DNA from 2 places in the Bacillus sp. AL-1R genome. Region 2 is predicted to be linked to the other one. Evidence: a T-box and tRNA genes for the amino acid it is inferred to sense, from the RefSeq annotation. Region 2 holds a T-box; the other holds one or more tRNA genes.

Region 1 (12,618 bases), 750 kb from region 2:
GGGCTATAGCCAAGCGGTAAGGCAACGGATTTTGATTCCGTCATGCCCTGGTTCGAATCCAGGTAGCCCAGCCATTTTGTTTTTTGTAGAGATGTTTGATTGTTTTTTATCTTGAGGAGTAAAGTCGAGAGGTAGAGGCAGTACAACATAAAAAAAATCCTGTGGTGCAACTTCATGAAGGTTATTCTGAGAAGTTGATTCATGATGTTATATCAATGGGCTATAGCCAAGCGGTAAGGCAACGGATTTTGATTCCGTCATGCCCTGGTTCGAATCCAGGTAGCCCAGCCATTTTAGTTTTTTAATAATATGTTTAAGGTAAGGGATTTTATTTTATCTTAGACGCGATCGTGTAGACAGTAAGTTGGTTTTAAAATATTTGGTATTTTGTTATACTTGTAATATCTTTATATTACGAGCCATTAGCTCAGTAGGTAGAGCACGAACGAATATGCTACGAAGCAATTACTTCAGCGTACTTGTCGAACTGCTACTTGAATTTTCTATCTGAGACAAGGACGTCACATAGAATACGCAATATTTTATAAATTTGTATTATTACGAGCCATTAGCTCAGTAGGTAGAGCACGAACGAATATGCTACGAAGCAATTACTTCAGCGTACTTGTCGAACTGCTACTTGAATTTTCTATCTGAGACAAGGACGTCATATAGAATACGCAATATTTTATAAATTTGTATTATTACGAGCCATTAGCTCAGTAGGTAGAGCACGAACGAATATGCTACGAAGCAATTACTTCAGCGTACTTGTCGAACTGCTACTTGAATTTTCTATCTGAGACAAGGACGTCATATAGAATACGCAATATTTTATAAATTTATATTATTACGAGCCATTAGCTCAGTAGGTAGAGCATCTGACTTTTAATCAGAGGGTCGAAGGTTCGAATCCTTCATGGCTCACTTTTGTTTATTCGCGGTCGTGGCGGAATGGCAGACGCGCTAGGTTGAGGGCCTAGTGGAGGTTTCTCCGTGGAGGTTCAAGTCCTCTCGGCCGCATCTTAATATGACTTATCAGGCATCTTACAATTGTAAGGTGTCTTTTTTGTTTTTCTTCTATTTAAGTAATTCTTGTTTGAATATTATTAGAATGGTTATTATATAGCAAAAATGGTGATTTAATGATGATTTATACATGGCAACTTCAGGTTGCACCCTAATGCACGTAATACTATCTTTACATAACATCGTATATTAATAATAATTGAGTTACTGAAAGGAAGTGATTTCATGATTTTTAGTAAACGATTAAAAGATGAACGTGAAAAAAGAGGATGGTCACAAAATGACCTTGCAGAGAAGATTCATGTAAGTCGACAGACCGTTTCCAAATGGGAAACGGAAAAAAATTATCCAAGTATTGAGGTATTGATTAAATTAAGTGATTTATTTGATATTACCATTGATGAGTTATTAAGAAGCGATGATGAATTAAAAGAAAAAATAATTCAAGATAGTAAACAGTTAGCAAATCCGAATTTAAAAATAACTTTTGACTGTATCTTTATAGTTGGCGCTATTTTATTACTGACTAAATTGATTATTTTCCTTTTGAATAAATTTATGGGAGCGGATATTACAATCTTAAAGGGTAATCATTTCATTATAAATTTTATACCGATGATATTGATGATAATTGGTGGAGTTGGATCGGACTATTATAAAAAGAAATACACTCAGTGATGATTGATTGAGTACGAATAAGTTTTTATATGAAAAAACTCACTTTTGATAACTAAAAACTACATAATTCAAATTAGGAAGTTTTTTAGGGTTGGCAATCGCTGGCTTCTTTTTTTTGTTATTTATGGTTAAAAAATAGTCAAAATTAGAACAATTATGAAGGGCTTTTCCTTGTTATACTTAGATTAAATATTAAAAGGAGGGGCTGTAATAATAAAGTCGAGTTAATTAAGAGAGTTTTAAGTAAAACAGCCATATTACTAACTGGGGATATATGAATACCATATTAAAATATTCTACTATATTATGGGCGGTTCTATTTTTGTATTTCTATAACAAATTAGTGCCCAAAACCATACTTTATCCTATAATGGATTTTCTTATATTATTTATAAGCATTACTGTAATACAGAAATTTTTTGATTTAAAAAAAGGTCGTAACAACATAAACTAAGTTCATTTCTTCTGTCACATTAAGTTATATGCTTCTTCTTTAAGTATTTCATTTGCTTTTTTCATTTTTTTTACTGTGTATCACCTTTCGATTTCTATAAAGATAAAATAAAAAACATTACCGTTAAGTAATGTTTCTTCTTTACAATATTGGAGATAAAAGACGTGAGATAGCTTCTTTAAACTTGATTATGACTGATCTCTCTTGATATTTATCAATTGTAAGCTCACTACAATGTTTACTATCAAGTATAAAAAGATCTCGTAATTCAGAAGCTTTTTCCTCTGAGTAGGTAATCGCGTTTATTTCGAAATTTAATTTAAAACTACGAGTATCGATATTAGTAGTTCCTACTGAAGCTACTTCATGATCCACAACGATTGTTTTAGCGTGTAAAAAACCATTCTCGTAAAGTAATATTTTTGCACCATATGATAAAAGTTCTCCAGCGTACGATAGAGTTGCCCAATACACGAATGGGTGATCAGGTTTACTTGGAATCATTATTCTTACATCGATACCAGATAAAATTGCGATTTTGCACGCATCCATAATACTTGTATCAGGAATAAAATACGGTGTTTGAATATAAACAGATTTTTTAGCTGACATAATTAATTTAACGTACATATTTTTCAAATGTTCTGTTTCTGAATTTGGTCCACTTGCAACTATTTGGATAGGGGTACTTCCAATATTCTTTTCACTATTAAATGAGAATTCTTCTATACTATGTACAGGTTGATTAGTGGCTTGTTGCCAATCTAAAATAAATCTACCTTGAATTTGATTAACTGATTCTCCAATTATCCGAAAATGAGTGTCTCTCCAATAACCAAATTTCTGATCAATACCAAGATATTCATTTCCAATATTGAATCCTCCAATATAGGCAATTTTCCCATCAATAATACACAGTTTTCTATGATTCCTATTATTTAAACGAAAATTGATCAGTCTTAGGAATGAAGGGAAGAACGCTACTACCTCGCCACCATGTTTAACAAGTTCTTTGAAAAAGGAAGGGGTAATTCTTTTGGAACCAATGTCATCATACAGGACTCGTATTTTTACACCTTCTTTTGCTTTTTTTGTAAGTTCATCTCTTAGTTTCTTTCCTAATGAATCACGCTGGATGATATAGTACTCGATATTAATCTCTTTTTGGGCAAGTTGTATGTCTTTAAATAGAGAATTAAATTTTTCGTGACCATCTCGAAACGTTCGGATTTCGTTATCTGTCGTTAATAAAGCGTTAGCTGACTTTAAATTCATCATAATTAAATGTGAATGCTTTGATAGTAGCTCATCTTGATGAAAAATTTGATCATTATGAATTTTATTAGCCTGGTCCGTAACTGCCAATTGTAGATAAGTTCTTTCTTTAGTGGATAGATGGTAGAAATTCTTTTGTTTTAGCTGCCTACCTAAAAATAAATATAGAACAAAACCCACTATAGGTATAAAAAGTAAGATCATTAGCCAAGCCCACGTGGCAACAACATCTCTTTTTTCAATAAATACAAGTACTCCTGCTAAAAGTATATTGATGATAAGGAGGATTGTAAGAAAATTATTAATATCCATTTTTCACACTTCCTATTAAGTTAGATTACCTTATATTAGTTTACTATCTTTTTTTATGTTCTTCGTTCATATTTTTTATTTAAAAGAAAAAAGTATTCGAAAACACTTCATATACAAATTCAATCTCGTTACATATCAGATATGAAAAATAGATTTTCTTATTATATAGAAAAAGGAGATACTCTGTATAATTGGGGTATGTACTTAAATTGTACCAAAGTAATTCAGTTAGTGTTTCGTAGTACTATGTCGGAAATGATAAATATGTATTGATTAAAAGTACTTTAATAACTTGAAAAAAGGACTTTAAGTCGAGGTAGATCAAATAAGTATACAAATTCGTAAATTTTTTATTTTAAAGTGTTGACATTAGTTGTTGGATACTTTAATATAGTTTAAGTCGAGTCGGACAAGTTAACGAAGTCAACGAAAGCTTATCGTAGTAAGCTTTTAAAGTTAAAAAAACTTTTTAAAAAAAGTGTTGACATGAACAGTCAGATGTTGTAAACTGTAAAAGTCGCTAACGAAGACGACACACTTTATAATATGCGCCCGTAGCTCAATTGGATAGAGCGTTTGACTACGGATCAAAAGGTTATGGGTTCGAGTCCTTTCGGGCGCGCCATATTACGGGAAGTGGCTCAGCTTGGTAGAGCACCTGGTTTGGGACCAGGGGGTCGCAGGTTCAAATCCTGTCTTCCCGACCATTTCGCGGGTGTAGTTTAATGGTAAAATAGAAGCCTTCCAAGCTTCGGTCGTGGGTTCGATTCCCATCACCCGCTCCATTATGAACTTTGAAAACTAAACAAAACATGAAGTAAACGTCAATTATTAGTTTTTTGAGCAATACAAGATTTAAACTTAACTTTTATGGAGAGTTTGATCCTGGCTCAGGACGAACGCTGGCGGCGTGCCTAATACATGCAAGTCGAGCGGACTAATGGGAGCTTGCTCCCGTTAGTTAGCGGCGGACGGGTGAGTAACACGTGGGCAACCTACCTGTAAGACTGGGATAACTTCGGGAAACCGGAGCTAATACCGGATGACATCAAGGAACTCCTGTTCCTTGATTGAAAGATGGCCTTGGCTATCACTTACAGATGGGCCCGCGGCGCATTAGCTAGTTGGTGAGGTAACGGCTCACCAAGGCGACGATGCGTAGCCGACCTGAGAGGGTGATCGGCCACACTGGGACTGAGACACGGCCCAGACTCCTACGGGAGGCAGCAGTAGGGAATCTTCCGCAATGGACGAAAGTCTGACGGAGCAACGCCGCGTGAGCGATGAAGGCCTTCGGGTCGTAAAGCTCTGTTGTTAGGGAAGAACAAGTGCTAGTTGAATAAGCTGGCACCTTGACGGTACCTAACCAGAAAGCCACGGCTAACTACGTGCCAGCAGCCGCGGTAATACGTAGGTGGCAAGCGTTGTCCGGAATTATTGGGCGTAAAGCGCGCGCAGGCGGTTTCTTAAGTCTGATGTGAAAGCCCCCGGCTCAACCGGGGAGGGTCATTGGAAACTGGGAAACTTGAGTGCAGAAGAGGAAAGTGGAATTCCAAGTGTAGCGGTGAAATGCGTAGAGATTTGGAGGAACACCAGTGGCGAAGGCGACTTTCTGGTCTGTAACTGACGCTGAGGCGCGAAAGCGTGGGGAGCAAACAGGATTAGATACCCTGGTAGTCCACGCCGTAAACGATGAGTGCTAAGTGTTAGAGGGTTTCCGCCCTTTAGTGCTGAAGTTAACGCATTAAGCACTCCGCCTGGGGAGTACGGTCGCAAGACTGAAACTCAAAGGAATTGACGGGGGCCCGCACAAGTGGTGGAGCATGTGGTTTAATTCGAAGCAACGCGAAGAACCTTACCAGGTCTTGACATCCTCTGACAACCCTAGAGATAGGGCTTTCCCTTCGGGGACAGAGTGACAGGTGGTGCATGGTTGTCGTCAGCTCGTGTCGTGAGATGTTGGGTTAAGTCCCGCAACGAGCGCAACCCTTGATCTTAGTTGCCAGCATTCAGTTGGGCACTCTAAGGTGACTGCCGGTGACAAACCGGAGGAAGGTGGGGATGACGTCAAATCATCATGCCCCTTATGACCTGGGCTACACACGTGCTACAATGGATAGTACAAAGGGTTGCAAGACCGCGAGGTGGAGCTAATCCCATAAAACTATTCTCAGTTCGGATTGTAGGCTGCAACTCGCCTACATGAAGCCGGAATCACTAGTAATCGCGGATCAGCATGCCGCGGTGAATACGTTCCCGGGCCTTGTACACACCGCCCGTCACACCACGAGAGTTTGTAACACCCGAAGTCGGTGGGGTAACCTTTTAGGGGCCAGCCGCCTAAGGTGGGACAGATGATTGGGGTGAAGTCGTAACAAGGTAGCCGTATCGGAAGGTGCGGCTGGATCACCTCCTTTCTATGGAGACATCATGAACCGACGGTTCATGTATGAAATGTTTCTTCATTGTTTTGTTTAGTTTTGAGAGTTCACTCTCAACATTTGTACCTTGAAAACTAGATAATGTCATTCATTAAACTGCGTAAGTTTAATTCAATTAGTTTTAAAATTAGTTAAGTTAGAAAGGGCGCACGGTGGATGCCTTGGCACTAGGAGTCGATGAAGGACGGGACTAACACCGATATGCTTCGGGGAGCTGTAAGTAAGCTTTGATCCGGAGATTTCCGAATGGGGGAACCCACTACTCGTAATGGAGTAGTATCTTTACCTGAATACATAGGGTACTGAGGACAGACCCAGGGAACTGAAACATCTAAGTACCTGGAGGAATAGAAAGCAATAGCGATTTCCCAAGTAGCGGCGAGCGAAAAGGAAGATAGCCCAAACCAAGAGGCTTGCCTCTTGGGGTTGTAGGACACTCTATACGGAGTTACAAAGGAACGGGGTAAATGAAGCGACCTGGAAAGGTCCGTCGAAGAAGGTAAAAACCCTGTAGTTGAAACCTCGTTCCCTCTTGAGTGGATCCTGAGTACGGCGGAACACGTGAAATTCCGTCGGAATCTGGGAGGACCATCTCCCAAGGCTAAATACTACCTAGTGACCGATAGTGAACCAGTACCGTGAGGGAAAGGTGAAAAGCACCCCGGAAGGGGAGTGAAAGAGAACCTGAAACCGTGTGCTTACAAATAGTCAGAGCTCGTTAACGAGTGATGGCGTGCCTTTTGTAGAATGAACCGGCGAGTTACGATCCCGTGCAAGGTTAAGTTGAAGAGACGGAGCCGCAGCGAAAGCGAGTCTGAATAGGGCGATTTAGTACGTGGTCGTAGACCCGAAACCGAGTGATCTACCCATGTCCAGGATGAAGTTCAGGTAACACTGAATGGAGGTCCGAACCCACGCACGTTGAAAAGTGCGGGGATGAGGTGTGGGTAGCGGAGAAATTCCAATCGAACTCGGAGATAGCTGGTTCTCCCCGAAATAGCTTTAGGGCTAGCCTTATGTGTTAGAGTCTTGGAGGTAGAGCACTGATTGGACTAGGGGCCCCCAACGGGTTACCGAATTCAGTCAAACTCCGAATGCCAATGACTTATCCATAGGAGTCAGACTACGAGTGATAAGATCCGTGGTCAAGAGGGAAACAGCCCAGACCGCCAGCTAAGGTCCCAAAGTATACGTTAAGTGGAAAAGGATGTGGAGTTGCTTAGACAACCAGGATGTTGGCTTAGAAGCAGCCACCATTTAAAGAGTGCGTAATAGCTCACTGGTCGAGTGACTCTGCGCCGAAAATGTAACGGGGCTAAACGTATCACCGAAGCTGCGGATTGATACCATATGGTATCAGTGGTAGGGGAGCGTTCTAAGGGCGTTGAAGCTAGATCGTAAGGACTGGTGGAGCGCTTAGAAGTGAGAATGCCGGTATGAGTAGCGAAAGACGGGTGAGAATCCCGTCCACCGTATGCCTAAGGTTTCCTGGGGAAGGCTCGTCCTCCCAGGGTTAGTCAGGACCTAAGCCGAGGCCGACAGGCGTAGGCGATGGACAACAGGTTGATATTCCTGTACCACCTCATTTCCGTTTGAGCGATGGAGGGACGCAGAAAGATAGGGTAAGCGCGCTGCTGGATATGCGCGTCCAAGCAATTAGGCTGATGTGTAGGCAAATCCGCACATCGTAAGGCTGAGTTGTGATGGCGAGGGAAATATAGTACCGAAGTTCCTGATTCTACGCTGCCAAGAAAAGCTTCTAGCGAGGAAATAGGTGCCTGTACCGCAAACCGACACAGGTAGGCGAGGAGAGAATCCTAAGGTGAGCGAGAGAACTATGGTTAAGGAACTCGGCAAAATGACCCCGTAACTTCGGGAGAAGGGGTGCTCTTTTGGGTGTATGCCCGGGAGAGCCGCAGTGAAAAGGCCCAAGCGACTGTTTAGCAAAAACACAGGTCTCTGCGAAGCCGCAAGGCGAAGTATAGGGGCTGACGCCTGCCCGGTGCTGGAAGGTTAAGAGGAGGGGTTATCCCTTACGGGAGAAGCTCTGAATTGAAGCCCCAGTAAACGGCGGCCGTAACTATAACGGTCCTAAGGTAGCGAAATTCCTTGTCGGGTAAGTTCCGACCCGCACGAAAGGCGTAACGATTTGGGCACTGTCTCAACCATAGACTCGGTGAAATTATAGTACCTGTGAAGATGCAGGTTACCCGCGACAGGACGGAAAGACCCCGTGGAGCTTTACTGCAGCTTGATATTGAATTTTGGTACAGCTTGTACAGGATAGGTAGGAGCCTGAGAAGCCGGAGCGCTAGCTTCGGTGGAGGCGTCGGTGGGATACTACCCTGGCTGTATTGAAATTCTAACCTAGAGCCGTGATCCGGCTCGGAGACAGTGTCAGGTGGGCAGTTTGACTGGGGCGGTCGCCTCCTAAAGAGTAACGGAGGCGCCCAAAGGTTCCCTCAGAATGGTTGGAAATCATTCGAAGAGTGTAAAGGCATAAGGGAGCTTGACTGCGAGACCTACAAGTCGAGCAGGGACGAAAGTCGGGCTTAGTGATCCGGTGGTTCCGCATGGAAGGGCCATCGCTCAACGGATAAAAGCTACCCCGGGGATAACAGGCTTATCTCCCCCAAGAGTCCACATCGACGGGGAGGTTTGGCACCTCGATGTCGGCTCATCGCATCCTGGGGCTGTAGTCGGTCCCAAGGGTTGGGCTGTTCGCCCATTAAAGCGGTACGCGAGCTGGGTTCAGAACGTCGTGAGACAGTTCGGTCCCTATCCGTCGTGGGCGCAGGAAATTTGAGAGGAGCTGTCCTTAGTACGAGAGGACCGGGATGGACACACCGCTGGTGTACCAGTTGTTCTGCCAAGAGCATGGCTGGGTAGCTATGTGTGGAAGGGATAAGTGCTGAAAGCATCTAAGCATGAAGCCCCCCTCAAGATGAGATTTCCCATAGCGTTAAGCTAGTAAGACCCCTGAGAGACGATCAGGTTGATAGGTCAGAGGTGGAAGCGTGGTGACACGTGGAGCTGACTGATACTAATCGGTCGAGGACTTAACTAACAAGTTTGATAATGACATTATCTAGTTTTGAGGGTACGAAGTACAACTCAAATACAAATCAGGTGATTATTGCGAAGAGGTCACACCCGTTCCCATACCGAACACGGCAGTTAAGCTCTTCAGCGTCGATGGTAGTTGGGGGTTTCCCCCTGTGAGAGTAGAACGTCGCCTGGTTTGGATTTTTTATAGATATAAATCTTTTTATTATCGCGGGGTGGAGCACGAACGAATATGCTTCGAAGAAATAACTTCAGCATACCAATCGAGCCGCTACTTGCATAAACATCCTGAGATTGGGATGGTCATAATAACATTAACTTTCATGGATCTTATAAATAGTATCCACATTATCGCGGGGTGGAGCACGAACGAATATGCTTCGAAGAAATAGCTTCAGCATACCAATCGAGCCGCTACTTGCATAAACATCCTGAGATTGGGATGGTCATAACACATTAACTTTCATGGAACTATATTAATAGTATCCACATTATCGCGGGGTGGAGCACGAACGAATATGCTTCGAAGAAATAACATCAGCATACCAATCGAGCCGCTACTTGCATAAACATCCTGAGATTGGGATGGTCATAATAACATTAACTTTCATGGATCTTATTAATAGTATCCACATTATCGCGGGGTGGAGCAGTCTGGTAGCTCGTCGGGCTCATAACCCGAAGGTCGCAGGTTCAAATCCTGTCCCCGCAACCAAAATGGTCCCGTGGTGTAGCGGTTAACATGCCTGCCTGTCACGCAGGAGATCGCCGGTTCGATCCCGGTCGGGACCGCCATACATACGATTCTTAAAACGAAACAAAAAATTGTTTCGTTTTTTTTATTATATTGGAAATGAGTAATATATAATCAGCCTTATTTGTAAGACTATTACTTTTATCGATAACTGTTTAAAACAGGCCGGCACAAGCAAAAGTCTGCTCAACTGAAACCATAAATGGGAATCGTAGAAAATAGAGATTAAGAAGAATCTATGTGATTAGAAGACACTGATTAAGGTCTGCAAAAAAAGGTAGAAGTAACAAAATTGATGAATGCAACTTATGGTAAATTTCTATACTTTATTTAAACTATTCAAAAGAATATTACTGTTTGACATCCGCTTAATGTTTTGAAATGATATAATATGGCAAAGTTAGAAATAGACGAGTTAGAATTTTGGTGGTGAAGTAATTGGAGATTGTTTTACATACAAATACTGAGGAAGAAACTCAAGAAATTGCATTTTTTCTGGGAAAAATAGTGCAACAAAAGGATGTAATCTTATTAGAAGGAGATCTAGGTGCAGGAAAGACTACCTTTACAAAAGGCTTTGCTAAAGGTCTTGATGTAAAAAGGACGGTTAATAGCCCAACTTTTAATATTATTAAAGAATATAAAGGTAGAATACCTCTTTATCATATGGATGTTTATCGTTTAGAAGGTAGTAGTGAAGATTTAGGCTTTGATGAGTATTTTATGGGTGAAGGTGTTTGTGTTGTAGAATGGGCTCATTTAATTTCGGATTACTTACCAAATGAATTCTTAAAAATCATAATAACTCATGAAGAAAATGGTAGAATGATTACTTTTATTCCAAATGGATCTAGGTATGAATTTATTTGTAAGGAGTTAATAAACAATGACCGTTTTAGCAATTGATACATCTACAAATGTTATGGGGATTAGTCTAATAAAAGATCAATCTGTTATTGGAGAAACAATAACATTTATTAATAAAAACCATTCTGTACGATTAATGCCAGCAATTAGTAGTTTAATGGAAGAATGCAATATAAAACCAAAGGAATTATCTAAAATAGTAGTTGCAAAAGGCCCTGGCTCTTATACAGGTGTACGTATTGGTGTCACTGTGGCTAAATCATTAGCTTTCACTTTAAATATTCCAATTATCGGAGTATCCAGTTTGAAGGTATTGGCTGCGAATGGGCGATATTTTAATGGCTTAGTTTGTCCTATATTTGACGCAAGACGTAATTTGTTATTTACAGGTCTTTATGATTTTAATGGGCAAATTGCTAATGAGGTATTAGAAGACTGCAATATTGACCGTAGTATTTGGATTGAAAAACTTAAATCATATAATGAACAAATATTATTTATTGGTAATGATGTATCAATTCATAAAGAATTTATTATTGAACATTTAAAAGATAAAGCTGTCTTTGCAAAAGAAAGTTTGAATAACCAGAGACCTAGTGAGCTGTTTACATGTAGCTTAGAAGAAAAAGAAGAATCAGTTCATAGTTTTGCACCAGAATATTTAAGATTATCAGAAGCAGAAGCTAATTGGCTAGCAAGTCAAGAAAAGTAGGAGGATATTATGATCTCATCGGTTGCTTTTCGTAAAATGAAAGAAGAAGATTTAGATCAAATAGTAGAAATTGAAAAACAATCATTCCCTACTCCATGGACATATGAGGCTTTTTATAATGAATTATATTCGAATCAATTTGCCAATTATATAGTGGCTGAAGTTGATGAGAAACTGATTGGTTATTGCGGATTATGGGTTGTCATTGACGAAGGGCATATTACGAATATAGCTATTTTGCCAGATTATAGAGGAGTAGGTCTTGGCGAAAAGTTACTTCGCTCAGTAATGGAAACTGCTAAAAATCTTGGAGCTGAAACATTGACATTGGAAGTTAGGGTATCAAATCATGTAGCAAAAGGACTGTATCGAAAGCTGGGATTCCAAGATGGTGGTATTCGAAAAAGCTATTATACAGATAATTTTGAGGATGCATTAGTTATGTGGGTGAAATTGAAATGATAAATGAAAATTGTTTAATTCTTGCTATTGAGACGAGCTGCGATGAAACTTCCGCAGCAGTTGTTAAAAATGGAAATGAAATTCTAAGTAATGTAGTAGCTACTCAGATCGATATTCATAAACGTTTTGGAGGAGTAGTACCTGAAGTTGCATCACGATTACATGTTGAGCAAATAACTTTGGTAATAGAAGAAGCAATGAAGCAAGCACAAGTAGAATATGAAGATCTGGCTGCCGTTGCTGTTACAGAAGGTCCAGGGCTAGTAGGAGCGTTACTAATTGGGGTTAATGCGGCAAAAGCAATTGCATTTGCACATGGATTACCGCTTATTGGAGTTCATCATATTGCGGGTCATATTTACGCTAATCAACTAGTACAGCCTCTGCAGTATCCATTGTTAGCCTTAGTAGTATCTGGAGGACATACAGAGCTTGTCTACATGAAGGAAGATGGCATGTTTGAAGTTATAGGTGAAACAAGGGATGATGCAGCAGGGGAAGCTTATGATAAAGTTGCTAGAACGCTTAAATTACCTTATCCAGGTGGCCCTCACATTGATCGTCTAGC
Region 2 (12,618 bases):
AAGAGGTCCAAGAGGTCCTATGGGACCTATGGGACCTATGGGTCCAATGGGTCCAATGGGACCAGCAGGAATTCCGGGTGCCGCAGGAGCTCCAGGCCCAGCAGGAGCAACAGGAGCAACAGGAGCAACAGGTCCTTCAGGAGGCCCTCCAGGTCCACAAGGAATTCCAGGTCCTGCAGGTCCAACAGGCTCAGCAGGCCCAGCAGGAGTCCCAGGTCCAACGGGCCCAGCAGGTCCACAAGGAACGCCTGGTCTACAAGGTCCAACAGGCCCAGCGGGAACACCGGGAACACCAGGAGCAGACGGAGCGACAGGCCCAGCAGGCCCAGCAGGAGCAACAGGAGCAGACGGAGCGACAGGCCCAGCAGGAGCAACAGGAGCAGACGGAGCGACAGGCCCAGCAGGCCCAACAGGCCCAGCGGGAGCAACAGGCGCAGCAGGAGCAACAGGCGCAGACGGAGCGACAGGCCCAGCGGGAGCAACAGGAGCAGACGGAGCGACAGGCCCAGCAGGAGCAACAGGAGCAGACGGAGCGACAGGCCCAGCGGGAGCAACAGGAGCAGACGGAGCGACAGGCCCAACAGGAGCAGACGGAGCAACTGGCCCAACAGGTCCAGCAGGGGCAACTGGTGTAGCAGGTACAGGTGCAATCATTCCGTTTGCATCAGGTACACCAATCGCGATGGCATCAGTAGATCTCCTTGGGGTGAGTTTAGCTAGTACGGCTGGTCTTGTAGGGTTTGGAAGTTCACTTCCGAATGTTGCATTACTTCCTGGACCAGCGATTAATTTAACTGGAACTGGATTGCCAACTGAAATACTTGATTTTGCATTTACAATGCCTAGAGCGGGTACAATAACGGCTATTTCTGCATCTTTTAGTAATGTAGTTGCTTTAAATATTTTAGGAACAAGTATTTCGGTCACTGCACAATTATATAGTGCACCGCCAAATAGCAATAACTTTACTCCAGTTGCAGGTGCAAGTGTTACTTTACCTGCTCTAGCGGGCCCACTTTCATTAGGCCAAATCGAGAGCAATATTTCTGCACCTTTAGCAATACCAGTCGCTGCACAAACTCGTTTAATGATGGTATTCACACAAACTGGAACAGGTCTTAGCCTTATTAACACTGTTACTGGATATGCTAGTGCGGGTGTATCAATAAACTAATTAATAGAAAGAAGTAAGAAAAATAGATTTTAAAAATTGGACTCTACTAAACTAGATTAGAATTTACTATCATTGATAGTTTTTTAGTCTAGTAAGTAGAGTTTTTTTTGCGGATTTTTAATAGAAATAGTATTAAAATCCAAACAAACTTGTCCAACAAAAATATGATAAATTGTACGTCAAAATATTTTTGGAGGTGTATCTATTTGCCATTACCACCAGGCCCACCAGGCCCACAATTACCACCAGCTTTTCCTCTACCACCAGCTCCAACAGGTCCTACGGGAGCACCAATACCACCAGGTCCTTCAGGTCCAACATGTCCAACATGTCCAACGGGAGCAACAGGCCCACAAGGTCCAACAGGAGCGACAGGAGCAACAGGAGCAGACGGAGCGACAGGAGCAACAGGAGCAGACGGAGCGACAGGAGCAACAGGAGCAGACGGAGCGACAGGAGCAACGGGAGCAGACGGAGCAACAGGAGCAACAGGAGCAACAGGAGCAACAGGAGCAGACGGAGCAACAGGAGCAACGGGAGCAGACGGAGCGACAGGAGAAACGGGAGCAGACGGAGCAACAGGAGAAACGGGAGCAGACGGAGCAACAGGAGCAACGGGAGCAGACGGAGCAACAGGAGCAACGGGAGCAGACGGAGCGACAGGAGCAACGGGAGCAGACGGAGCGACAGGAGCAACAGGAGCAGACGGAGAAACAGGAGCAACAGGAGCAGACGGAGCAACAGGAGCAACGGGAGCAGACGGAGCGACAGGAGCAACGGGAGCAGACGGAGCAACAGGAGCAACGGGAGCAGACGGAGCAACAGGAGCAACGGGAGCAGACGGAGCAACAGGAGCAACGGGAGCAGACGGAGCGACAGGAGCAACGGGAGCAGACGGAGCGACAGGAGCAACAGGAGCAGACGGAGCGACAGGAGCAACAGGAGCAGACGGAGCAACAGGAGCAACGGGAGCAGACGGAGCGACAGGAGCAACGGGAGCAGACGGAGCGACAGGAGCAACAGGAGCAGACGGAGCGACAGGAGCAACAGGAGCAGACGGAGCAACAGGAGCAACGGGAGCAGACGGAGCGACAGGAGCAACGGGAGCAGACGGAGCAACAGGAGCAACAGGAGCAGACGGAGCAACAGGAGCAACGGGAGCAGACGGAGCGACAGGAGCAACGGGAGCAGACGGAGCAACAGGAGCAACGGGAGCAGACGGAGCAACAGGAGCAACGGGAGCAGACGGAGCAACAGGAGCAACGGGAGCAGACGGAGCGACAGGAGCAACGGGAGCAGACGGAGCGACAGGAGCAACAGGAGCAGACGGAGCGACAGGAGCAACAGGAGCAGACGGAGCAACAGGAGCAACGGGAGCAGACGGAGCGACAGGAGCAACGGGAGCTGACGGAGCGACAGGAGCAACGGGAGCAGACGGAGCAACAGGAGCAACGGGAGCAGACGGAGCAACAGGCCCAAGTGTAACTTCAACTGGATTCTCAGCATTCATTCCAAGTGTGAATACTGCTGCTACAGCTCAATTAACTAACTGGAGTGTTGCTAGTCCACATTTCAGTTCACCAGCTTTTGATCCAACACTTGGTAATTTTACAGTACCTGCTACAGGAAGATATACTTTTGAAGCAACAATTAACTATTCAACATCTGCAACATTAACAGCTGATATTGGAGCAGGAATAAATCCTTCTTTTGTAATACGTAGAACTGCTCCTACTACTGCTGACTTAATAAGTGGTTTAGTACCAATTTTAGATGTAAATATACTTGCAGTACTGAACTTAAGAGCAATTCTAGGAGATGGAGCTGTCACGATTACTGGAGATTTAGAATTAACTGCCGGAGATGTGATCGGTCTCTTCTATGAAGCAGACGGATTGACGGTTCAGCTTACTTTAGGTGGAAACAATACAGCTGGTATCACTTGGTCAGTTCACCGTATTTCTTAACGATCACTCTTAGAGATTAGTAGTCCAATATTTAGGTGATGACAGTCCTCATTAATTATTCAATAGTAATCTATTCGAATAAATTAATGAGGATTTTTTTATTAAAAAATTAGTGCTGACCAAATATTTCCATACTGAATACATTAATTATTGCATGGGTATTTAGATAAATGAAAGTAAAAGAAATCATACTTGCTAATGAAGTGAGATACTAAGAAGGTGTTAAATGAATGAAAACTAGCATTATTATTTTAACTTATAATCAGCTAGAGGTATCGAAAAAATGCTTTGAAAGTCTTGCAAAATATACAAAGAAAGATGAAGTAGAAATCATTGTTATTGATAATGGATCGACTGATGGCACACGAGAATATTTAAGAAATAATCCTTCATTTATTACAATCTTTAATGAGAGCAATATGGGGTTTGCGAAAGGTTGTAATCAAGGAATTGAAGTCGCTACAGGTGATAACCTATTATTTTTAAATAATGATACAATCGTTACAGAAAATTGGTTAGATGCAATGCTTACTCTTTTATATAGTAATGATAAAATTGGCATGGTTGGGCCTGTAAGTAATTATGTAAGTGGATTGCAGCGAATTAATGTTGATTATCAAAATGACCAAGAAATCAATGATTTTTCATTAAGATATTGTGCAAGTGTTAAAGGAATGTCTAAGCAAGTATTAAGATTAGTAGGATTTTGTTTATTAGTAAGACGTGAATTAATTGATCGATTAGTAGGATTTGATGAAAGGTTTAAACTAGGTTCATTTGAAGATGATGATATTTGTTTAAGAACTATTTTAGAAGGCTATGAATTGCATATTGCATTAGATTCATTTGTTCATCATTACGGGCACATGACATTCAATGGAAATAGTGATATTAATATAAATCATCTATATGTTGAAAATAGAATGAAATATATCGAAAAGTGGGGAAATAATTTAATCGATATTGGGTATCCAAAGACGGAAATTATTGAAATGGTACCAGGTAATATAAATAATGTTTTAGAAATTGGTTGCTTAGCCGGAGCAACTGGTTTAGAAATTAAAAATCTATACAATTGTGAATTATATGGAACAGAAAGCGATTCAGAATTATCTTCAATTGCATCACAATTTTATAAGAGGGTTGATACAATTAGTATTGATGAAGTTCCCCACAGTTACCCAGAGGCGTATTTTGATTTAATCATAATTGATAATATTGTAAACCAACTTGTTGATCCTTGGAGTTTTATAAAAAAAATAACTAATCTTTTAAAACCATCTGGCTCAATTATTTGTAGAGTTCCAAATGTTTCCCACGGAGAAGTTCTCTTTCAATTATTACAAGGTCAATGGAATTATATACACGCTGGTATTTTGAAAAAAGAAAATATAAGATTTTTCACATCTGCAACAATTAATACACTATTTCCCACTGACCAATTTGAAGTGACGAGGAAAAAGAATGAAAATATAAATGTAGATTTAAATATTATGTTGTTTTTTGAAGAAGTAGTTCATTTAGCTCATAGCTTTGGAATAAATCTTGAACAACTAACTTCAAATCTTGAAATATATGATATGCTCTTGTTAGTAAAGAAAAAATGATGAAAAGGCAGTTGAGAGATCCTCAGCTGCCTTCGTTATTTAATCTATTTGAAAAGTACTCTCTATTTGAAAGAATACTTGGGTGTGTTGGATAAAATTGATAGGCAAATTCATTATGCTCATTTGCAAGGCGTAATTCACCTATTCTGTCATAGCAAACTGCCAGTTGTAAATGTGGCAGCCAAGTGGTACATGATGGGTTGTGATGAATTAAACGATCGTTAACCTTATTTAATGTTGCTTCTTTATACCAATAAATGGCTGAATCAAAATTATTTTTTTCAAAAAATGTATAAGCCAATCTACAACATGTTTCTGGATGAGTATTGCCATATTTAAGCGATTTTAATAACCAAGTAGTTTCTAAGTCTTTTAGATTAAACTCGTGATAACAATTAGCAATATAATGACAAGCAAGGATATTTAGTTCTTCAAATGGCTGATTTAATCTCAAAAATTTTAAAAAATACTTTATTGATTGTTCATGTTGACGATTTGTACTTAACTCTTTTGCATAATAAAATAAATCCATCGTAGAAAGATTAATGTGATTACTTAACATTTGTTCATAAATTTGAATATTTTCTTTTGCATTTTGTGTAAAAGGAAGATCAGTAATAAGGAGATTAGTAGAAAATGATTCTGTATTTGGAGAACTACTATTTGAACTTAATCTTTTAAATAATCTACTAGTTTTTTGCTTGCTTTCTACATTCCAACCGATTTGATAATCAAAATCTACATTATAAACTTCATTGTTTAATGACTGTTTTAGCTTAGAAAAATTTAAACGATCATGATCTAGTAAAACTTCACTATGGTTTAGTAAAAGTATAAAGTCTTTTGTTGCCAAAGATTTTGAAACATTTAATGCTTCTAGTTCATCCACACCATCAAAGGCATGTATATTGTCTGTAAACTGTCTTGCTAGCTCAATCGTTCGATCGTGGGAATTCATATCAACGATGATAATTTCATCAACTATGCTACTAACTAAACGAAGGCATCTTTCAATTGTGGCTTCATTATTTTGTACAACCATGCATAAACTGACTGTGATCAAGCTATCACCCTTTCTTATTATTTTGTATTAAATGATTGATGATCTATTTATGTTGATTTACTAAATAAGTAGTATCCAATTCACTTATTGTGACTTTTAAACAGTAGAGTTTAAGAAATAATGATTAGAGGATGATTTATTGTTCTTTAAAATATGAGCGGAAATACGCTTGGTTGTGTAGAACAGAAGGATTATTCGGAACAAAACTTGCTGCCACATCATTATATTTTCTAGCAGTTAATTGATCTCCTAATCGACTATAACAAAGACATAGCTGTAGATTAGGTAACCAAGTGTAACAAGCCATATTTATAAAAGGGCTATTTTTAGGTACTTCAACTAGCGTAGCAAGTTTATACCATGAAATTGCTCGTGTGTAATCTCCTTGTTGAAGATAAATAAATCCTAATCGACAGCAGTTTTCTCCTCGTGGTCCATCATAAGAAAATGAGCGTAGACAACTGCTAATAGCTTTTTCTAATTCGTTTGTATTTAAATAGCAGTCTGCCAATTTTCCACAGGCTTGAATATTATCCTCATACCAGCCTTTGCCTTCATCAAGAAACAATTCATACCATTTAATTGCCTTTTCGAATAACTGATGATCAACGCATTCATTTGCATAATAGTATTTGTCGCGAGGACTTAATTCTTTTCCGGAAGAAATTGCGTTTTCATAAATTTTTAAATTTCGATCTGAATATTCTTTGTCTTTTTGATGAATAATTGCGGCATCTGATTGGATAATCTCGCCGTAGACCTCTAAATATTCATGAACGAAACCAATCCATTTAAAGTTTCTTTCGCGCTTAACGATTCGACTCCTTACTGAACTAAAGCTAGGATTACCATTTTCATCGAACGCTAGATGATATTTCATTTTGACAGCGTCGACATTTTTAGTTAATGACTTTTTTAATTTAAGTAACTTCTTCGCATTTTCATCAGTGATAATATCATCCGCATCTAGCCACATAATATAATCCTTCGTTGCCTTAGAAAATGCAAAATTTCTTGCAGCTGAGAAATCATTGATCCAAGTAAAATCATATATTGAATTTGTAAATTTTTTAGCAATTTCCTTCGTTTTATCTGTTGAACCAGTATCAATAATGACAATTTCGTCTACTATATTAGATACAGATGATAAACATCTGGAAAGTACAGCTTCTTCGTTTTTAACAATCATACAAAGACTTAAAGTTATTGGTTTTTTTTTCATGAATTCCACCTCAATTTCTATGTTATTAAGGTTGTCAACAATTGGTGCATTTCATAGAGTTTAAAAAAATTCTTGCTTGAATTTCTACATTAGATATGATTAAATAGAAAAAATGAATATTGAAAATTTTTAGATGAAGAGAGTAATCTTATGTTGATCTTATAGAGAGTTGGGGATGGTGGAAGCCTAACAGAGCGAATAAGATGAAGCGCACTTCGGAGAAGCTAGTCTGAATTTATAGTAGGACTTTGCCGGGGAAGACCTCGTTAACAAATTTTAAGCTGGTTCAATATATTTGAACAATTAGAGTGGTACCGCGGATTAGTTAGACCCGTCTCTTATAATAGAGACGGGTTTTTTATATTTTGGAGAGGATTGATCATTATGAATTATGTAAATATGTATAGTGAACAAATTGAAAAAGCTTTAAATGGATCTTTATCTTTAACAGAAATTAATTCACTTATTGAAAAACCGCATTATGCAGATCAAGGTGATTTAGCATTTCCGTGTTTCCAATTAGCAAAAGCATTAAAAAAATCTCCAGTTCTGATTGCAAAAGAAATTGCACTACAGATTAATCATGATTTAATTGAAAAAGTAGAAGCGAACGGCCCGTATGTAAACTGCTTTTTGAATAAAAAGCTAGTTAGTAAGCAAGTAATTGAATTAGTTCTCGGTCAAGGGAAGGATTATGGAAACCAAGTAGTTGGAAAAGACAAAACGGTTGCGATTGATTGTTCCTCACCAAATATTGCAAAGCCATTTTCGATGGGGCACTTGCGTTCAACAATGATTGGTAATTCAATTGCTAAAATAGCTGAAAAAAATGGGTATAAATCAATAAAAATTAATCACCTTGGAGACTGGGGAACACAGTTTGGGAAATTAATTGTTGCTTATAAACTTTGGGGTAATCAAGATGCAGTAAAAGAAAATCCGATCAAGGAACTTCTAAAATTATATGTTAAATTTCATGAAGAAGTTGAAAAAGAGCCCCAACTTGAAGAAGAAGCTAGAAGTTGGTTTAAGCAATTAGAGGAAAAAAATGAAGAAGCCCTACATTTATGGAAGTGGTTTCGTGATGAGTCTCTTAAAGAATTCATGTTAGTTTATGATTTATTAGGAGTTAACTTTGACAGCTTCAACGGAGAAGCATTTTACAATGATAAAATGGAGCGAATTATTGAACTTCTAGAGCAAAAAAACCTTTTAGTGGAATCAGAAGGTGCCGATGTTGTTGAATTAACGGAAAAGGAATTACCGCCGTGCTTAATTAGAAAATCTGATGGAGCTACACTGTATGCAACAAGAGATTTAGCAGCTGCACTTTATCGTAAAGAAACATATGATTTTGATAAAGCGGTGTATGTTGTAGGTGGAGAACAAGCATTGCATTTTGACCAAGTATTTACAGTTTTGAAGAAAATGGGTTACGAATGGGCAAATGAAATGGTACATGTGCCATTCGGTTTAATTCTACAAAATGGTAAAAAAATGTCTACACGAAAAGGGAAAATTGTTCTATTAGAAGAGGTAATTGAGGAAGCGATTAGTTTAGCTAGTCAAAATATTGCAGAAAAAAATCCAACATTAAAAAATAAAGAAGAAGTTGCAAAAATGGTTGGAGTCGGTGCAATCATTTTCCAAGATTTAAAAAATGATCGTATGAATAATATCGAATTTTCATTAGATCAGATGCTAAAATTTGAAGGTGAAACAGGGCCATATGTACAATACTCAATTGCGAGAACAAATTCAATTTTAGAGAAAGCTTCATCACAGGATTTAAATAAACAAGATGGACTAGATGATTCATATAGTTGGGACATCATAAAACAAATCCTTGAGTTCCCTAATAAAGTTACACGTAGTTTTGAACAATTTGAACCATCTGTAATTGCTAAATATACAATAGATTTGGCACAAAGCTTCAATAAATATTATGGAAATACGCATATTTTAACAAATGATGACCAATTAGAGAGTAGATTAGCATTAATTAAAGTTGTTTCGATTGTTTTAGAAGAAGGACTAAGATTATTAGGAATTCGTGCTCCAAAAGAAATGTAAAATAACAGGTATTGAAGAAAAATTGATCTTCAATACCTGTTTTCTTTTTGGATTGATTGCAGAACTAAAAACACAGTCTTTCTAATTTTAATTACATATACATAGTTATGGAATGATTTTGTGTAGTGAAAAAGGATTAAGTCGTCTAAGAAAGTAATCAAAATTTCAAAGTTAGGTTGAAAATGATTATCATTTACATTTATAATGAATTTAAGATAAGAGAATAAGGGGAAAACGTTCAATGTCGATATTAAATTTTATTAAAAATAGAAGAACGATTAGAGATACAAAAAAGGATCCAATTAATATGGAAGAATTTATGGAGCTACTTGGGGCAGCATCTTATGCTCCTTTCCACAGTAAAGAAGAGCCTTGGCAATTTATTATGGTTTCAGAAGAGAAAGAAAAAGAATATTATGCTTCAAAAATTGTAGAAAGTTACGAAAGAATGGAATTAACTGAAACATATACAGTTGAGAAAATAAAAAAATCAACAGAATTCTTTAAAACGTATATCGTTGACACACCTTTGCACTTAATTATAACGACAGATCACTCAGTAAATGAAAAGAAAAATTTAGAAGCGATCGGAGCAACCTGTGCATTTGTACAAAATTTACAATTAGCAGCTTGGGAAAAAAATATTGGAATGGTTTGGCGTACAAACCCTTATATTTTTGATAAACAATTTTACAAAGAGATGGGCATACCAGAAAATCGAAAAATTTTAGGAGCTCTTCATATCGGTTATATCAATTCAATCCCAAAAGGAACAAAGAAAAGAAAACACCCAAGTGAATGGACTTCAAAGCTAAGTCAAAATATTTCACTTTAAAAACAAAAAAAGAGAGATCGAAACAATTTTTTCGTCTCTCTTTTTTGTATTAAATTAAAACACCTTAGTAGTCCAGTTTTCGCCATTCCATACGTCTGTTACTAAACCTTGGTAGAATTCAGGTTCGTGACAGATAATTAAAAGACTTCCTTTGTACTCTTTTAGTGCACGTTTTAGCTCTTCTTTAGCATCTACATCTAAATGGTTAGTAGGCTCATCGAGTACAAGTAAGTTTGTTTCTTGATTAATTAACTTACATAAACGAACTTTCGCCTTTTCTCCACCACTTAAAACTGCAACTTTACTCTCAATATGCTTTGTCGTTAAACCACATTTTGCAAGTGCTGAACGAACTTCATATTGTGTAAATGATGGAAATTCATCCCAAACTTCATCAATACATGTTTTATTATTATCACTTTTTACTTCTTGTTCGAAGTATCCAATGTGAAGGAATTCACCGCGTTCTACTTCACCAGAAATTGGTTTAATATCACCAAGTAAACTACGCATTAACGTCGTTTTACCGATACCGTTCGCACCAACTAAAGCAATTTTCTGTCCACGTTCCATACGTAGATTTAAAGGTTTAGATAGAGGCTCGTCATAACCAATTACTAAATCTTTTGCTTCAAATATTAATTTACCTGAAGTACGAGCTGGTTTGAAGTTGAATTCTGGTTTTGGCTTTTCACGTGCAAGCTCAATTACATCCATTTTATCAAGTTTCTTTTGGCGAGACATAGCCATATTACGTGTAGAAACACGCGCTTTATTACGTGCAACGAAATCTTTTAGTTCAGAGATTTCTTGTTGTTGACGTTTATATGCTGATTCTAATTGTGATTTTTTCATTTCATAAATTCCTTTGAAATTATCATAATCACCAACATAACGATTTAATTCTTGGTTTTCCATATGGTAAATCAAGTTAATAACACTATTTAAAAACGGAATATCATGTGAAATTAAAATAAAAGCATTTTCATACTCTTGTAAATAACGCTTTAACCATTCAATATGCTGCTCATCTAAATAGTTAGTAGGCTCATCGAGTAATAAGATATCTGGTTTTTCTAAAAGAAGTTTTGATAGAAGAACCTTTGAACGTTGACCACCAGAAAGTTCAGTTACATCTCGATCTAGTCCGATCTCATCTAAACCTAAACCACGACCAATTTCCTCAACTTTAGCATCAATGATATAGAAATCATTATTTGTTAAAGTATCTTGAAGAACACCAACATCTTCAAGCATTTTTTCCATTTCTTCTGGAGTTGCATCAGCCATTTTTACATATAATTCATTAATTTCATTTTCCAAATCAAACATATATTGGAAAGCACTTTTTAATACGTCACGAATTGTCATACCTGGCTGCAATACAGCATGCTGATCTAAATAACCTACACGTACTTTTTTAGACCATTCAACCTTACCTTCATCAGGCTGTAATTTTCCAGTAACGATATTCATGAAAGTTGATTTACCTTCACCATTTGCACCAATAAGACCGATATGTTCACCTTTTAATAGACGGAAAGATACATCATTAAAAATTGCACGATCACCGAATCCATGGCTTAAGTTTTTAACAGTTAAAATACTCATAGATCGACACCTTTTCTTTATTTTTCATATAATAATGTTCTTATTGAAAGAACGGAATTTAAACAGTCACCATCTAATTATAGTCTGCAACCGGGGATGTGTTCAACATTAAATTAAGGGGGGAAGGGTTAGACCCGAATTAAAATAGTAGACCTTATAAAAAAAAGGAAAAAAAAACATATCCCCCTACTATGCCTATCCCCATATTTTTGTATTTACTGTATAATTCAGAAGTGTAACAGTTAAAAATTGGGTTTTGAAGGCGTATAAATACTTAAATAGCCGTACCCTACTATTTTAGAGGAGGAAATTAAATGTTTGGTAAAGTTGCTGCAGATATGCTTGGTTTAAGTGATGTAGGTAGTGTTATTGAACCGAAAAATTATGACAAAGTTGATTCTGACGATTATGTAATGCATGAAGATAATGAAAAAATTTATTTCTTAATTAAATCAAAATCAGATGAGTATTGCTTTACGAATAAGGCTTTAATTCATTTAGACGGTACAAGTGCAATCAGTAAGAAACGTACACTTCATCGTTATAATTATCACACTCATAAAATCACACATGTTTTACTTGAAACAGCTGGTACAATTGATTTAGATGTTGAAATTAAGTTCAATATGGGTGGTAGAGAGTTTTCGATTGATGTTCATAAAAAACATATTGAACAAGTTAAGGACCTTTATAAAGCATTACTAATGATTGCTGAAATTAGTCATGAAAATGAAAAATCACTTGGATATGCTAAAGAAAGCATCGAAATTGCTTCTACTACATTAGGTCGCGTAACGTCAAATGAAAATAATGTAGTGAACAGTTTTAAAGAAATTAATGAAGCTGCTTTTGAATGGTTAATGAAATCTAGAGAGCAATACAAAGTGAAAGATTTCGGATCAGTTTTTGAGAAATATATTAATAATTAATTATGTAAGAGGTCTCATAAGTTAAATTGCTTATGAGGCTTTTTTTTATATCGGTTAACTTCTTTAGATTAAGGATTTATGAGTAAGGGAAAAAGGAAAAGGACTCATGAGGGGTTCTGACAAAAAATCAATCATAA

Evidence for each region. The T-box of region 2 lies ahead of argS (arginine--tRNA ligase). A T-box ahead of a tRNA ligase gene usually reads a tRNA of that ligase, here a tRNA-Arg.
Region 1: it has a tRNA-Arg gene. The T-box ahead of argS (arginine--tRNA ligase) is inferred to sense a tRNA for this amino acid. The anticodon was not compared.

Annotation. Positions count from the first base shown of each region.
Region 1 is NZ_CP197469.1:4,212,971-4,225,588, reverse strand. Features, by position in the region: tRNA gene ACSBO6_RS20070 (tRNA-Gln) at 1-74, shown strand, start outside; tRNA gene ACSBO6_RS20065 (tRNA-Gln) at 217-291, shown strand; tRNA gene ACSBO6_RS20060 (tRNA-Lys) at 855-927, shown strand; tRNA gene ACSBO6_RS20055 (tRNA-Leu) at 941-1,023, shown strand; gene ACSBO6_RS20050 (helix-turn-helix domain-containing protein) at 1,255-1,707, shown strand; gene cls (cardiolipin synthase) at 2,303-3,748, opposite strand; tRNA gene ACSBO6_RS20040 (tRNA-Arg) at 4,297-4,373, shown strand; tRNA gene ACSBO6_RS20035 (tRNA-Pro) at 4,379-4,455, shown strand; tRNA gene ACSBO6_RS20030 (tRNA-Gly) at 4,460-4,533, shown strand; rRNA gene ACSBO6_RS20025 (16S ribosomal RNA) at 4,616-6,165, shown strand; rRNA gene ACSBO6_RS20020 (23S ribosomal RNA) at 6,319-9,256, shown strand; rRNA gene rrf (5S ribosomal RNA) at 9,315-9,430, shown strand; tRNA gene ACSBO6_RS20010 (tRNA-Met) at 9,894-9,970, shown strand; tRNA gene ACSBO6_RS20005 (tRNA-Asp) at 9,975-10,050, shown strand; gene tsaE (tRNA (adenosine(37)-N6)-threonylcarbamoyltransferase complex ATPase subunit type 1 TsaE) at 10,448-10,915, shown strand; gene tsaB (tRNA (adenosine(37)-N6)-threonylcarbamoyltransferase complex dimerization subunit type 1 TsaB) at 10,896-11,588, shown strand; gene rimI (ribosomal protein S18-alanine N-acetyltransferase) at 11,598-12,050, shown strand; gene tsaD (tRNA (adenosine(37)-N6)-threonylcarbamoyltransferase complex transferase subunit TsaD) at 12,047-12,618, shown strand, end outside.
Region 2 is NZ_CP197469.1:3,458,637-3,471,254, reverse strand. Features, by position in the region: gene ACSBO6_RS16675 (exosporium glycoprotein BclB-related protein) at 38-1,174, shown strand; gene ACSBO6_RS16670 (exosporium protein) at 1,339-3,141, shown strand; gene ACSBO6_RS16665 (glycosyltransferase) at 3,372-4,748, shown strand; gene ACSBO6_RS16660 (glycosyltransferase) at 4,771-5,811, opposite strand; gene ACSBO6_RS16655 (tetratricopeptide repeat-containing glycosyltransferase family 2 protein) at 5,948-7,033, opposite strand; T-box leader at 7,155-7,375, shown strand; gene argS (arginine--tRNA ligase) at 7,418-9,106, shown strand; gene ACSBO6_RS16645 (nitroreductase family protein) at 9,348-9,941, shown strand; gene ACSBO6_RS16640 (ABC-F family ATP-binding cassette domain-containing protein) at 9,996-11,552, opposite strand; gene ACSBO6_RS16635 (PH domain-containing protein) at 11,867-12,481, shown strand.